2 regions of the Clostridium sp. USBA 49 genome follow, and region 1 is predicted to be linked to the other one. Evidence: riboswitches for the same ligand, from Rfam matches in the RefSeq annotation. Region 1 holds a riboswitch; the other holds the start of a gene.
The links. A riboswitch is a leader RNA that binds a small molecule or an ion and turns the genes downstream of it on or off. The one in region 1 is predicted to bind thiamine pyrophosphate.

Region 1 (6,479 bases):
TAAAGTTTTTTACTCATACTACATCACATTCTCCCAATCTTTGAAAATAGCGCAATAGCCTTTTGATTCAAGCATAGCTTTAATTTCCTCTACAGATCTTTTATCAGAAACTTCAAATTGAGCTTCTCCAGTATCTTCAATAGATGTAGAATGCCCACCAACTGCTGTTGATACTCCTGCAGACATTTTTGTAACCCCTAATGGTATTAAATTGTCTCTTAACTTAGCACTTTCTCTTGTTGTTATATTTATTCCAGCTCTAGGTAGAAATAATTTAAAAGCTAACATTATTTGTACCATATTTTTGTCAGTTATCTCTTGTATGTCATTAAAACTTCCAGCATGGGGTCTTATCCTTGGAACAGACATACTCATCTCCATATGTGGAAAGTTATCTTCTATGTACTTAGCATGAAGTCCTGAAAAAAAAGCTTCTTTTCTCCAATCTGAAAGTCCATATAAAGCACCTACTCCAAGTGTTCTTATTCCTGCCCTGCAAGCTCTTTCAGGTGTTTCAATTCTAAATTTGAAATCCTTTTTAGGACCAGATAAGTGAACTTTATCATATATATCCATATCATAAGTTTCTTGATATATGGTTAGTCCATCTACTCCACATTCTACAAGTTCTATATATTCTTTTTCTTCAAGAGGATATATTTCTATAGTTATAGAGCTAAAATATTTTTTTAAAATTTTTACGCTATCTTTTATATAAGATATAGGACTATGGAAACGTGATTCTCCTGTAAGAAGCATTACATGTTTAAGCCCAGTAGCTTGTATATTTTTTGCTTCTTCTTCCAATTCTTCAAGAGTTAATTTTTTTCTCTTAATTTTATTTTCAACATTATAACCACAGTAACTGCATTTATTTACACAATAATTTGAAATATATATTGGGGTATATAAAAGTACTGCCTTACCAAAATTATTTAAAGATTGTTTATGCACCTTTTGAGCCATAATTTCTATAAAGTTTTCTGCAGCTGGAGATAAAAGACATAAAAAATCTTCATTATTTAAATAATTTTTGCTTAGCACATTTATTATTTTATCTTCAGTAACAGTATCTAAAAAATTCTTAAAGTCAAAGTTTTGAAGTTCTCTACATATATCATAAAAACTCATATTATCACTTCCTATCTTAAAAAACCTGTTAATGGTGAAGAAGCATCTGCATAAAGTTTTTGTACTCCAATGCCTGAAATATATGCTTTTCTTCCTGCCTCTACTGAAAGTTTAAATGCCTCTGCCATAATAACAGGATCTCCTGCAGTGGCTAAAGCAGTGTTTATTAATACTGCAGAAGCCCCCATTTCCATAGCTTTTGCTGCATCTGACGGTTTACCTATTCCTGCATCTACTATAATTGGAACTTTTATTTCTTCTATAAGAATTTTAATCATTTCTTTTGTTCTAATACCTCTATTTGTACCAATAGGTGCTCCAAGAGGCATAACTGCAGCTGCTCCTGCATCTACCATTCTCCTTGCATCCATTAAATCTGGATTCATATATGGAAGTACTACAAAACCTTCCTTTGCAAGAATTTCTGTTGCTTTTATAGTTTCATAATTATCAGGAAGAAGGTATTTGTTATCTGAAATTATTTCAATTTTTATCCAATTACCACATCCAGCTGCTTTTGCTAGTCTTGCTAGTCTAACTGCTTCTTGTGCATTTCTTGCTCCTGAAGTATTAGGCATTATAATACATTCTTTATCTATATAATTTAAAATATTTTCTTCTTCTGATTCAAAATCTACTCTCCTTATTGCAGCAGTAACAACTTGAGCACCGCTTGATTTTATAATATCAGGAATAATTTTATTCGTTGAATACTTACCCGTACCTATAAAAAGTCTGCTTTTTATCTCTCTGCCACCTATAACTAATTTATCCATATAATTAATTTTCCTCCCCTATTATTAATCTAACAGCTATATTAGCCTGATGATTAGCTGCAACTGCTACTCTTGGTGCCATAAGGCCTAAACCTTCTTTAGCCTCTGATTTCATATCTCCTACAATATAAAAGTTTTCTTTTACTCGTCTAGTTACTATGGTATTGGCTGTATAATGGCCTGCCACTCCAGATGCAGCAATTATCTTTTTATCTTTCATCTTAGTTATTACAGTATTAACAATCATTGACTTACAAATTGGATCATCAAAAGCTTCTATTATAATATCCACATTCTTAAAAATTTTTTGAACACTATTTTCATCTAAATATGTGTCAAAACTTTCTACATCTACAAAAGGATTGCAATCTTTTAAAATTTCCTTCATTGCTTCTGTTTTTTTCATACCTATATGTTTTACAAAATAATACTGCCTATTTAAATTGCTTGCCTCTACAACATCAAAATCAACAATAACTAGTTTACCTACACCCATTCTTGTAAGTGATACAGCTACATTTGAGCCAAGACCTCCAAGACCTGCTATTCCTACTTTTGCCTTTTTTAATTTTTCATGTATATAAGGAGTATGTCTGGAAACCATTAATGTTTCCAGTTCCTCTTTTTTAGGTATTTCTCCTTTTTTTATTAAAGCTACTTTATCAAAAGGTTTTAAATGTATATCTTTATTTACAGGAAATCCATTATAAATTATAATATCTGCATCCTTTTTATATTTTTCTTTTATTTGAAATATTGTTGAATAGTTTTCTACTTCTAATATTTTTTCATTTATGTATATCTGCATTTAACCTCCTCCTACAAATCTTATTATTTCTACCTTTGAGTAGCTATATAGTTTTTTTTGTGAATATTCATCTTTAGGTATAATATCCATATCTACTTCTACCACTACTCTATCAGAATGAATATTAAGATTTTCAAGCAATTCTTTAACTGTTATGCTATCTTTAAAATTCATTTCTTTACCATTTACTATCACTCTTACACCTCCCTTTTTTTAAAGTTAAAAATACTACATATTTAAATTTTCATTATTAAGAACTTTTTTCATAGTTCTTACAGCACACATTTTTCCACACATAGTGCAGCTATCTGTATGTTCTGGTAGAGATTCTTCTCTATATCTTCTAGCCTTTTCTTCATCAATTGATAATTCAAACATCTTTTCCCAATCTAATTCTGCCCTTGCCTTACTCATAGCATTGTCCCATTCAATTGCTCCTTTAATTCCTTTGGCAATATCTGCAGCATGAGCTGCTATTTTTGAAGCAATTATACCTTCCTTCATATCTTCAACATTAGGTAATCTTAAATGTTCAGCTGGTGTAACATAACAAAGAAAATCAGCTCCATTAGCTGCTGCTATAGCTCCTCCTATTGCTGATGTTATGTGGTCATAGCCTGGAGCAATATCTGTTACTAATGGACCTAAAACATAAAAAGGAGCTCCATGACATAATTTTTTTTCAAGAATCATATTAGCTTGAATTTCATTTATAGGCATATGACCTGGTCCTTCTATCATAACTTGTACATTTCTTTCCCAAGCTCTTTTTGTAAGTTCGCCTAATACAATAAGTTCTTTTATTTGTGATGCATCAGTAGCATCTTTTATTGAACCTGGTCTACAAGCATCTCCTAGTGATATTGTTATATCATATTTTTCACATATATCTAAAAGCCTGTCATAGTACTCATAAAATGGATTTTCAGCTTTATTTAATTCCATCCAAGCAAATAAAAGTGAACCACCTCTTGAAACTATATTGGTAAGTCTTTTATTTCTTTTAAATGTTTCCGCTGTTTCTCTATTTAATCCAGCATGTATTGTTATAAAATCTACACCATCTTCTCCATGCTTTTCTACAACTTTAAAAAATTCATCTACAGTTATATCTTTTAGTTCTTTTTCATAAAATCCAATAGCGTCATATACAGGAACTGTTCCTAACATAGCTGTGGACATATTTATTATTTTTTTTCTTAAATCTTCTGTCTTTCCATAGTTTGATAAATCCATTATTGCTTCAGCTTTCATATCTAAAGCAATTTTAACCTTATCTAATTCTTTTTCCATGTTACAGCAATCTTTTGATATACCCAAATTTACATTTATCTTCGTTCTAAGTCCTTGTCCAATACCTTCAGGGCTTAAAGTTTTATGATTTTTATTTGCTGGTATTACAACCTTCCCTTCTGCTATTAAATTTCTAAGTTCTTCAACTTTCATTTTTTCTTTTTCTGCAACTATTCTCATTTCTTCTGTAATTATACCTTTTTTAGCTGCATCCATTTGTGTTGTGTAATTCATTACTATCACTCCTTAAAAAATAATAAAAACAGCCTTATGCTAAAGTTGCGTAAGGCTGTTTTTATTATTTAAATACTATATGTAATAAAAAAAACTTGCAAAAGCAAGCTCTGTGTTTAAAAACAGACCTCTCGCTTCCCTACGGTGGTTCTAACCACATCAGGTTCATAGAGTTAGGATTTCTCCTTCTCAGCCTTACGGCACCCCTAGCAAGTGGATTAAATATTTTATTTTCTATAATTATACATTATATTTGTATATTTGTAAAATATTTTTTAAAGAATAAAATATTCTACTATTTAAAATTGTTTTAGAAGATTAGTCATTTCAATTGCAGTAACTGCTGCATCATATCCTTTATTTCCACCTTTTGTTCCTGCTCTTTCAATTGCCTGATCTATTGTATCGGTTGTAAGCACCCCAAATATTATAGGAGTTTCTGTTTCTAATGACACATTAGCAATCCCTTTTGATACTTCACTTGATACATAATCAAAATGAGGTGTGGCACCTCTAATAACTGCACCTAAGCATATAATTGCATCATATTTATTAGATTTAGCTAATTTCTTTGCAGTTAATGGAATTTCAAATGCTCCAGGTACCCAAATTATCTCAATATCATCTTCTAACGCTCCATGACGTTTTAAAGCATCTAAAGCTCCTGACAAAAGCTTACTTCCAATAAATTCGTTAAATCTTCCTATAACAATTCCAAATTTTAATCCTTGAGATATTAATTTTCCTTCATATACTTTCATTTATTTTCCTCCTCATAAATTTTTACTATTATTTAATCTTGCTTTAGACTATTTAAATTACTGCAATTGCTTTTTTCATTAAAATTTAATATATGTCCAAGTTTTTGTTTTTTTGTTTTTAAATAAAATTCATTTTTTTCATTATGATTCATTTGTATTGGTATTCTTTGAACAACTTCTATACCATATCCAGAAAGTCCTGATATTTTTTTAGGATTATTAGTCATAAGTCTTAACTTTTTAACCCCAAGGTCTACTAAAATTTGTGCGCCAATTCCATAATCTCTCATATCGGCAGGAAAACCTAATGCTAAATTAGCTTCTACAGTATCCATGCCTTTATCTTGAAGTGCATATGCCTTAATTTTATTTATAAGTCCTATACCTCTTCCCTCTTGTCTCATATAAAGAAGAATACCTCTCCCTTCTTCTTCTATTTTTTTCATAGCTTCAGAAAGTTGTTCTCCACAATCACACCTTAATGATCCAAATGCATCTCCTGTAAGACATTCCGAATGAATTCTTATAAGTACAGGTTCTCCATTTGAAATATCTCCCTTAACTAAAGCAATATGATGCTCACCATTTAAAGTGTTTTCATACCCAATAATTTTAAATTCACCATATTTTGTAGGCATTTTAGCTTCAGTAACTCTCTTTACACATTTTTCATTCTTTATTCTATAAGCAATTAAATCTGCAATTGTAATAATTTTAAGATTATGTTCTTTAGCATACTCAATAAGTTTAGGAGTTCTAGCCATAGTTCCATCTTCATTCATTATTTCACATATAACCCCTGCTGGATATAATCCTGAAATTTTAGCTAAATCTACCGCTGCTTCAGTATGTCCTGCTCTTTTAAGTACTCCACCTTCTTTTGCTTCAAGAGGGAAAACATGTCCCGGCCTTCTAAAGTCTTCTTCTGAAGAATTTAAATCTAAAACCTTTTGTATTGTAAAAGCCCTCTCAAAAGCAGAAATACCTGTATCTGTATAAGCAGCATCTATTGATACTGTAAATGCAGTACAGTGAGATTCTGTATTATGTTCTACCATAGGAGGGATATTTAGTTTTCTTAATCTTTCTCCTATAATAGGCATACAAATAAGTCCTCTGCCATATTTAGCCATAAAGTTAATAGCTTCTGGAGTAACTTTTTCTGCAGCCATTAATAAATCTCCCTCGTTTTCTCTATCTTCATCATCTATTACAATTACCATTTTACCTTCTTTAATATCTTCAATTGCTTCTTCAATTGTGTTAAATTTATACATAATTTATCCTCCTTTCTTTATACAAACCCATATTTATTTAAAAAATCGTAATCAATTTTATTTTTAACTGCTCCTTGGTCTTGAATTTTAATAAATTTTTCAACATATTTTCCTAAAACATCACATTCAATATTTACTTCATCACCCTTCTTTTTTTGACAAAGAGTTGTTACATCTTTAGTATGAGGAATAATAGAAA
Region 2 (6,479 bases), on a different contig from region 1:
TAAACCTAATGAAATATCTGGAGGACAAAAGCAAAGGGTAGCTATTGCAAGAGCTATTGTAAATAGCCCTGCTGTAATAATGGCAGATGAACCTACTGGTAATTTAGATACAAAATCTTCAGTTGAAATAATGAAGATATTTCAAGATTTAAACAATGAAGGAGCAACTATTATAATGGTTACACATGAACCAGATATAGCTCAACATACAAAGAGAATTGTAAGATTTAGAGATGGTGAAATTGTTGATGATTATGAAGTTAAAGATAGGATAATTTTGTAAGGAGGTTTTGCATTTGAATACTTTATCAAACTTATTAGAAAATTTTAAAATGGCAATAGAAAGTATAATATCTAATAAAATGCGCTCCTTCCTTACTATGCTTGGTATAATAATAGGAATAAGTTCTGTTATAACTATAGTATCTTTAGGACAGGGCGGTCAAAATACAATAACAGGAGAATTTGAAAAAATAGGATCTTCTACAATAAATGTTTCTGTTGATACTACTAAAGCTGAAAGAAGCGACTATATTACATATAAAGATGTAGAACAGATTAAAGAAAAAGTAGACACAATTAAATATATAAGTCCAGTAGTATCAAAAATGGGTGTATCAATATCAGAAAAAAAGACTAAAAGGGCGAATATAACAGGGGCAAATACAGATTTTTTTCCAATACAAAATGTTGAAATAATATATGGCAGACCTTTTAATGAAAGAGAATATGAAGAAGGAAGAGCAGTTATAGTTATAGATGAATATTCAGCAAGAGAACTTTTTGGTTATACTGATGTTGTTGGAAAAAGCATAAAAATAGGTAATAAAATATCTCCTTCAAAAGCTACTATTATAGGTGTATATAAACTGGATATGGGAGGATTTTCTTTTGATACAAGTCAAATGCCTTCTCTTATATATGCTCCAATAACTTTTGTAGGAAATATATATCCTGATGAATTTTTAATTGATAAACTTACATTTATGGCAATAAACAAAGATAGCGGTGATGCAGCAGGAAATGGAGTAAAAAATGTATTAGAAAGCAGACATAATAATAGAGGACAGGATAAATATAAAGTTGAAAATGCTCTTAAACAATTAGACCAGGTAAATAAAGTTTTAGGAATTTTTACAGCTTTTATAGGAGCTGTTGCAGCTATATCTCTTTTAGTAGGAGGTATAGGAGTTATGAATATAATGCTTGTATCTGTAACAGAAAGAACAAGAGAAATAGGAATAAGAAAGGCTATAGGAGCTACAACGAATGCAATACTTTTACAGTTTTTAACTGAATCAGTAATAATATCAGTAATAGGTGGAATAATTGGGATGATATCTGGCATAACAGGAGCCTATATAATTGGTAAATTTGCTAATATAACTCCATCACTTTCCATAGGTGTTATAATAGGAGCAATTGTATTTTCTTCAGCAGTTGGTATTTTCTTTGGAATATATCCGGCAAGAAAAGCTGCTAATTTAGATCCTATAGATGCACTAAGATATGAATAAAATTTGTTTTAAATCACAAAATTATTTAATATGTTGTGTTATAATACTTTAGGAAAATAAAATATGATAATTAATAAAATATTAATTTGATTAAAAAACAAGGAGGAAAGTTATGAGCAAATGTGATAGCTGTGCAAGCAAAGGAAAGTGCGAAAATAATGAAAAATCTTGTTCAATGATTGTACCTAATTATGGAAATATAAAAAATATAATAGGAGTTATGAGCGGTAAAGGTGGAGTAGGAAAATCTACTGTAACTGGTATATTAGCTGCAAAACTTAGAAATCTTGGATATAAGGTTGGAGTTTTAGATGGAGATATTACAGGTCCTTCTATGCCAAGATTTTTTGGAATAAACAAAAAAAGAGCAAGAATTCTTTCAGGCAGAACTGAAGAAGAACCTATATTTGTACCAGTAGAAACTAATACAGGTATTAAAGTAATATCATTAAACTTACTTACAGAAGATGAAGAACAGCCTGTTATTTGGAGAGGACCTGTTTTAACTGGAGCATTAACTCAAATGTATAGAGATACACAGTGGGGAGATCTTGATTATCTTTTAATAGATATGCCTCCAGGCACAGGAGATTTAGCTTTAACTGTAATGCAAAATATTCCTTTAAATGGCGTAATTATAACAGCTACTCCTCAGGACATGGTAACTATGATAGTTAAGAAAGTAGTAATTATGGCAGAAAAACTTAATATTAAAGTTTATGGGGTAGTTGAAAATATGTCTTATATAAAATGTAATAATTGTGGTGAAAAACTTCAAGTATTTAGTAAAAAATCTGCTTCAGAACAAGCTAAAGAACTTGGTATACCTTTAATTGCAGAACTTCCTATAAATTTAGATTTAGCAGAAAAAATGGAGTCTGGAGAAGTAGAGGATTTTATAAATAGAACTTTAGAATATGATGATATACTTACAAATTTTATGAAACTTAGTTAAAAACAAATTTTCAGTATTATTTAAAAATTAAAATGAAAATATGCTAAATTAGCGTCATAAAGTTTTGTAATAATTAGTTTTGTTTAGGGAAAAATAAAACTGAAATATATAACTCATAATGCAAAGGAAGTTTAAGGAGGTTTACTATGAGAGCTTATGTAGATAAAGAAAGTTGTATATCTTGTGAACTTTGTCCATCATTATGCCCAGATGTATTTAAAATGGAGGATGATGGTAAAGCTGGAGCTATTACAGGTGAAATACCAGAAGATGCAGTTGAGGCTGCACAAGAAGCTGAACAATCCTGTCCTGTAAATGCAATTTCAATTTCTTAATTATTATTTATTTAAAAAGTTATATAACTTAATAAAATAAAAAACTAGCCATTAACTTAATTTTAAAGCATAATGACTAGTTTTTTTATAAATTTTATTATGTTATTGATAAGAAAGCCTCATGCTATTGCGGCCAGTTTGCTTCAATAAATATGTTTAATTTAATATGTTTAATTAGATAAACTTGTTTTTTCTAATATTTTATATATTTGCTTAATAGGTAAAAATGCTAATACTATTATACATAGAATACCTTCAGGACCTATATAACTTAGGTTGTACCAAAAAGAGTAAGCTGCAGCAGATTGTCCAGGTTCAGCATAGCTTCCATAAAAGATAATACCAGATATAAAGTGAAACAAAAATCTAATAAATAATGCTAAAATAACCCCTAAAATAGTTTGAATTTTATTTTTATCTTTAAAATATCCTGCAATTCCAAGAGCAGAAAAAGCTAAAGGATAATCAAAAAGTACCTGAATAGGGTGCATTATATATGGACCAAGTAAAAAGTCTAATATGCCAAAAAGTAAACCTGTTAAAATACCAATTTCAGGACCATAAAATAATGCAATTAAAAAAATAGGCACCATACTTCCTAGAGAAACGCTTCCTCCATTTGGCATTTGATAAAATTTAATCATTTTTAAAACTGTACCTAAAGCAAGGGCCACACCTATATGAGTAATAATTTTTGTATTAAGTTTAACTTTTCTTAATTTAATAAAAAGGAAACCTAAAAGTACAATAGCAATCAAAGAAAAAATAGCTAATGGATGTTTTGGAGCATCTGCAAAGCCTTCTTTAATACTTTTTAGATCTATACCTTTAAAATTTAAGGTAAAGCCTTTAAAAAAAACTGATAATAAAATATTGTTTAACATAAAATCCCTCCATCTTAATTGTGCTAAGAGGTAAAAAAACCGCATTCCTAGCATTGGAATACGGTTTTAATCTTCTCAAAATCGCTTTCCTACGCTGGTATTATCCAGATCAGGTATAAGGGTTAATGAAATAATTCATTTCTCAGCCAATAGGCACCCCTAGCACAAATATTTAATTTATAATTATTATATTAAAATTTAAAAAAAATTACAACCTAAAATTAAAATAATATATTTGGCATTTTATGATTTGACATATTAATAGTATTTATTGATACATTTATTTTACTTCCAGGTTTAATATTATAAGGCACATGAGATAAACCTATACAGGCATTAGTACCATCTTCTAAAGCTATATAAGCTTCTGAAGTATATATATCTATAACAACAGCGTGCATTAACTAATCTTCCTTCCTGTTTTTTATAGTTTTATCTATGTCATGGCCATTAGTTAAATTATATTTAGTAAAATCTATTCCTTCACCAACAGGTCCTTTACGTTTATGTGCCATAGGAATTTTACCTACAATTCCTTTTGAGCTTTTTCCAGTACTCATATTATCAACTCCTGTTTTTTTATTTTATGATTATATTCTTTGAACAATTAAATTATATTATTCAGTAAAATAAAAACATAAAATCAAATAATTTTTAAATTTATAAAAAATATAAATTACTAATTAGCTGATTAAAATATTAAATATATTTTTTTACTTGTTTAAATTATATAAATTATTAAAATTTAATAATCTGAAAATAAATTCCACTATATAATGAGCAGTATGTTTATTATTGATTTACTTCCACATACAGTGATCAATTTTGAGAAAAAATGATTTTATGGGATAATCATATAAATTAATATAGAAGAACAGCGATTAAATTAAAAAAAGATGAGCTCTGTTTAATACAGAAATCATCTTTTAAATTTAATATAATATTTTTATTAATGTATTTGGCAAAGGGTATATTTAATTATTATTTAATTAACATTTCAAATAAAATACTAATTAAAATACTACATTAAATAGTAAAGCAGCACTTATTCCCCCTAATATTGGAGCTACAACCGGAATCCATGAATAACCCCAATCAGAGTCTCCTTTACCAGCTATAGGAAGTATTGCATGAGCTATACGTGGACCTAAATCTCTTGCAGGATTAATAGCATAACCTGTAGTTGCTCCAAGAGATGTACCAATAACCAATATTAAAAGTCCAACTCCTAAAGTTCCAAGTCCAGGAGCCATATTAACTGTTCCAAGACCTAATATTCCAAATACAAGTATAAAAGTAGCTATAAATTCTGATATAAAATTTGCACCTGTATTTTTTATAGCTGGTGCTGTACAGAATACTCCAAGTTTTATAGATTTATCTTCTGTTTCAGCCCAGTGGGGCAAATATTGAATCCAAACAATTACTGCTCCTAAAAATGCCCCTAAAAGTTGTGCAATTATATATAATGGGACTTCTTCCCAAGGAAATTTTCCTATAGATGCAAGTGCTATAGTAAGGGCAGGATTAAAGTGAGCTCCGCTTATTCCTCCAAATATCCAGGCTGGAATGGCTACTGCAATGCCCCAGGCAATAGTAATTAAAAGCCATCCTCCTCCTTGTGCTTTAGTTTTGTTTAAACATACTGCAGCAACAACACCGTTACCAAGGATTATAAGAATCATAGTACCTAATAATTCAGCAATAAAATGAGACATTTAAAATTACCCCCAGATTAATTTTTAAAATTTTACTAAAAATTTATTTAGCCCAGCCCAATGATCTATTAACAGCTTCATGCCAGCCTTTTAACAATTCATTCTTTTTATCAATATCAATATTAGGATTAAAGCTTCTTGAAATTGCCCAATTTTTAGATATTTCATTTTTATCTTTCCAATACCCTACAGCAAGCCCTGCTAAGTATGCTGCACCTAATGCAGTGGTTTCTATAACTTCAGGTCTATCAACTTGAACACCTAATATATCTGATTGAAACTGCATTAAGAAATTATTAGCACAGGCTCCGCCATCAACTTTTAAAGCTTCAAGTTTAATTCCAGAATCTTCTTCCATAGCTTTTAATACATCATATGTTTGATAAGCTAATGATTCAAGAGTTGCTCTTATTAAATGTTCTTTTTTAGCACCTCTTGTAAGGCCTACTATAGTACCTCGAGCATATTGATCCCAATATGGGGCACCAAGTCCTACAAAAGCGGGAACAACATAGACTCCATTAGTATCTTCAACAGAAGATGCAAATTCTTCTGAATCAGAAGCCTTATCTATCATTTTTAGTTCGTCTCTTAACCATTGAACAGCAGCACCAGCTATAAATATACTTCCTTCAAGAGCGTATTCGACTTTTCCATCAGCACCCCAAGCTATAGTAGTTAAAAGTCCGTTTTTTGAATTAACGGCTTTCTCTCCAGTATTCATAAGTAAGAAACATCCTGTCCCATAAGTATTTTTAGCTGTTCCTGCTTTATAGCATGTTTGTCCAAATAAAGCAGCTTGCTGATCTCCTGCAGCTCCAGCTATAGGGATTTTTCCACCTAAAAGAGATTGATCTGTATATCCATATATACAGCTTGATGGTTTAGCTTCTGGAAGCATTGAATAAGGTATATTTAATCTGTCAAGTATTTCTTTATCCCATTGCAATGTATGAATATTAAACATCATAGTTCTAGATGCATTTGAGTAATCGGTTACATGAACTTTGCCTTTAGTGAAGTTCCATATAAGCCATGTATCTATATTCCCAAATAATAAGTTGCCCTTT

Region 2: linked by a shared signal. The riboswitch ahead of thiT (energy-coupled thiamine transporter ThiT) and the one ahead of thiC (phosphomethylpyrimidine synthase ThiC) in region 1 are both predicted to bind thiamine pyrophosphate.

What each region holds. Positions count from the first base shown of each region.
Region 1 is NZ_FUYD01000001.1:366,941-373,419, forward strand. Features, by position in the region: gene B5D11_RS01570 (thiamine phosphate synthase) at 1-17, opposite strand, end outside; gene thiH (2-iminoacetate synthase ThiH) at 19-1,131, opposite strand; gene B5D11_RS01580 (thiazole synthase) at 1,143-1,907, opposite strand; gene thiF (sulfur carrier protein ThiS adenylyltransferase ThiF) at 1,912-2,715, opposite strand; gene thiS (sulfur carrier protein ThiS) at 2,716-2,910, opposite strand; gene thiC (phosphomethylpyrimidine synthase ThiC) at 2,944-4,242, opposite strand; TPP riboswitch at 4,362-4,460, opposite strand; gene ribE (6,7-dimethyl-8-ribityllumazine synthase) at 4,542-5,003, opposite strand; gene B5D11_RS01605 (bifunctional 3,4-dihydroxy-2-butanone-4-phosphate synthase/GTP cyclohydrolase II) at 5,036-6,280, opposite strand; gene B5D11_RS01610 (riboflavin synthase) at 6,298-6,479, opposite strand, start outside.
Region 2 is NZ_FUYD01000005.1:97,679-104,157, forward strand. Features, by position in the region: gene B5D11_RS06740 (ABC transporter ATP-binding protein) at 1-283, shown strand, start outside; gene B5D11_RS06745 (ABC transporter permease) at 333-1,517, shown strand; gene B5D11_RS06750 (Mrp/NBP35 family ATP-binding protein) at 1,630-2,472, shown strand; gene B5D11_RS06755 (ferredoxin) at 2,619-2,807, shown strand; gene thiT (energy-coupled thiamine transporter ThiT) at 2,978-3,691, opposite strand; TPP riboswitch at 3,761-3,862, opposite strand; gene B5D11_RS06765 (hypothetical protein) at 3,913-4,092, opposite strand; gene B5D11_RS12640 (hypothetical protein) at 4,096-4,251, opposite strand; gene B5D11_RS06770 (MIP/aquaporin family protein) at 4,705-5,409, opposite strand; gene glpK (glycerol kinase GlpK) at 5,453-6,479, opposite strand, start outside.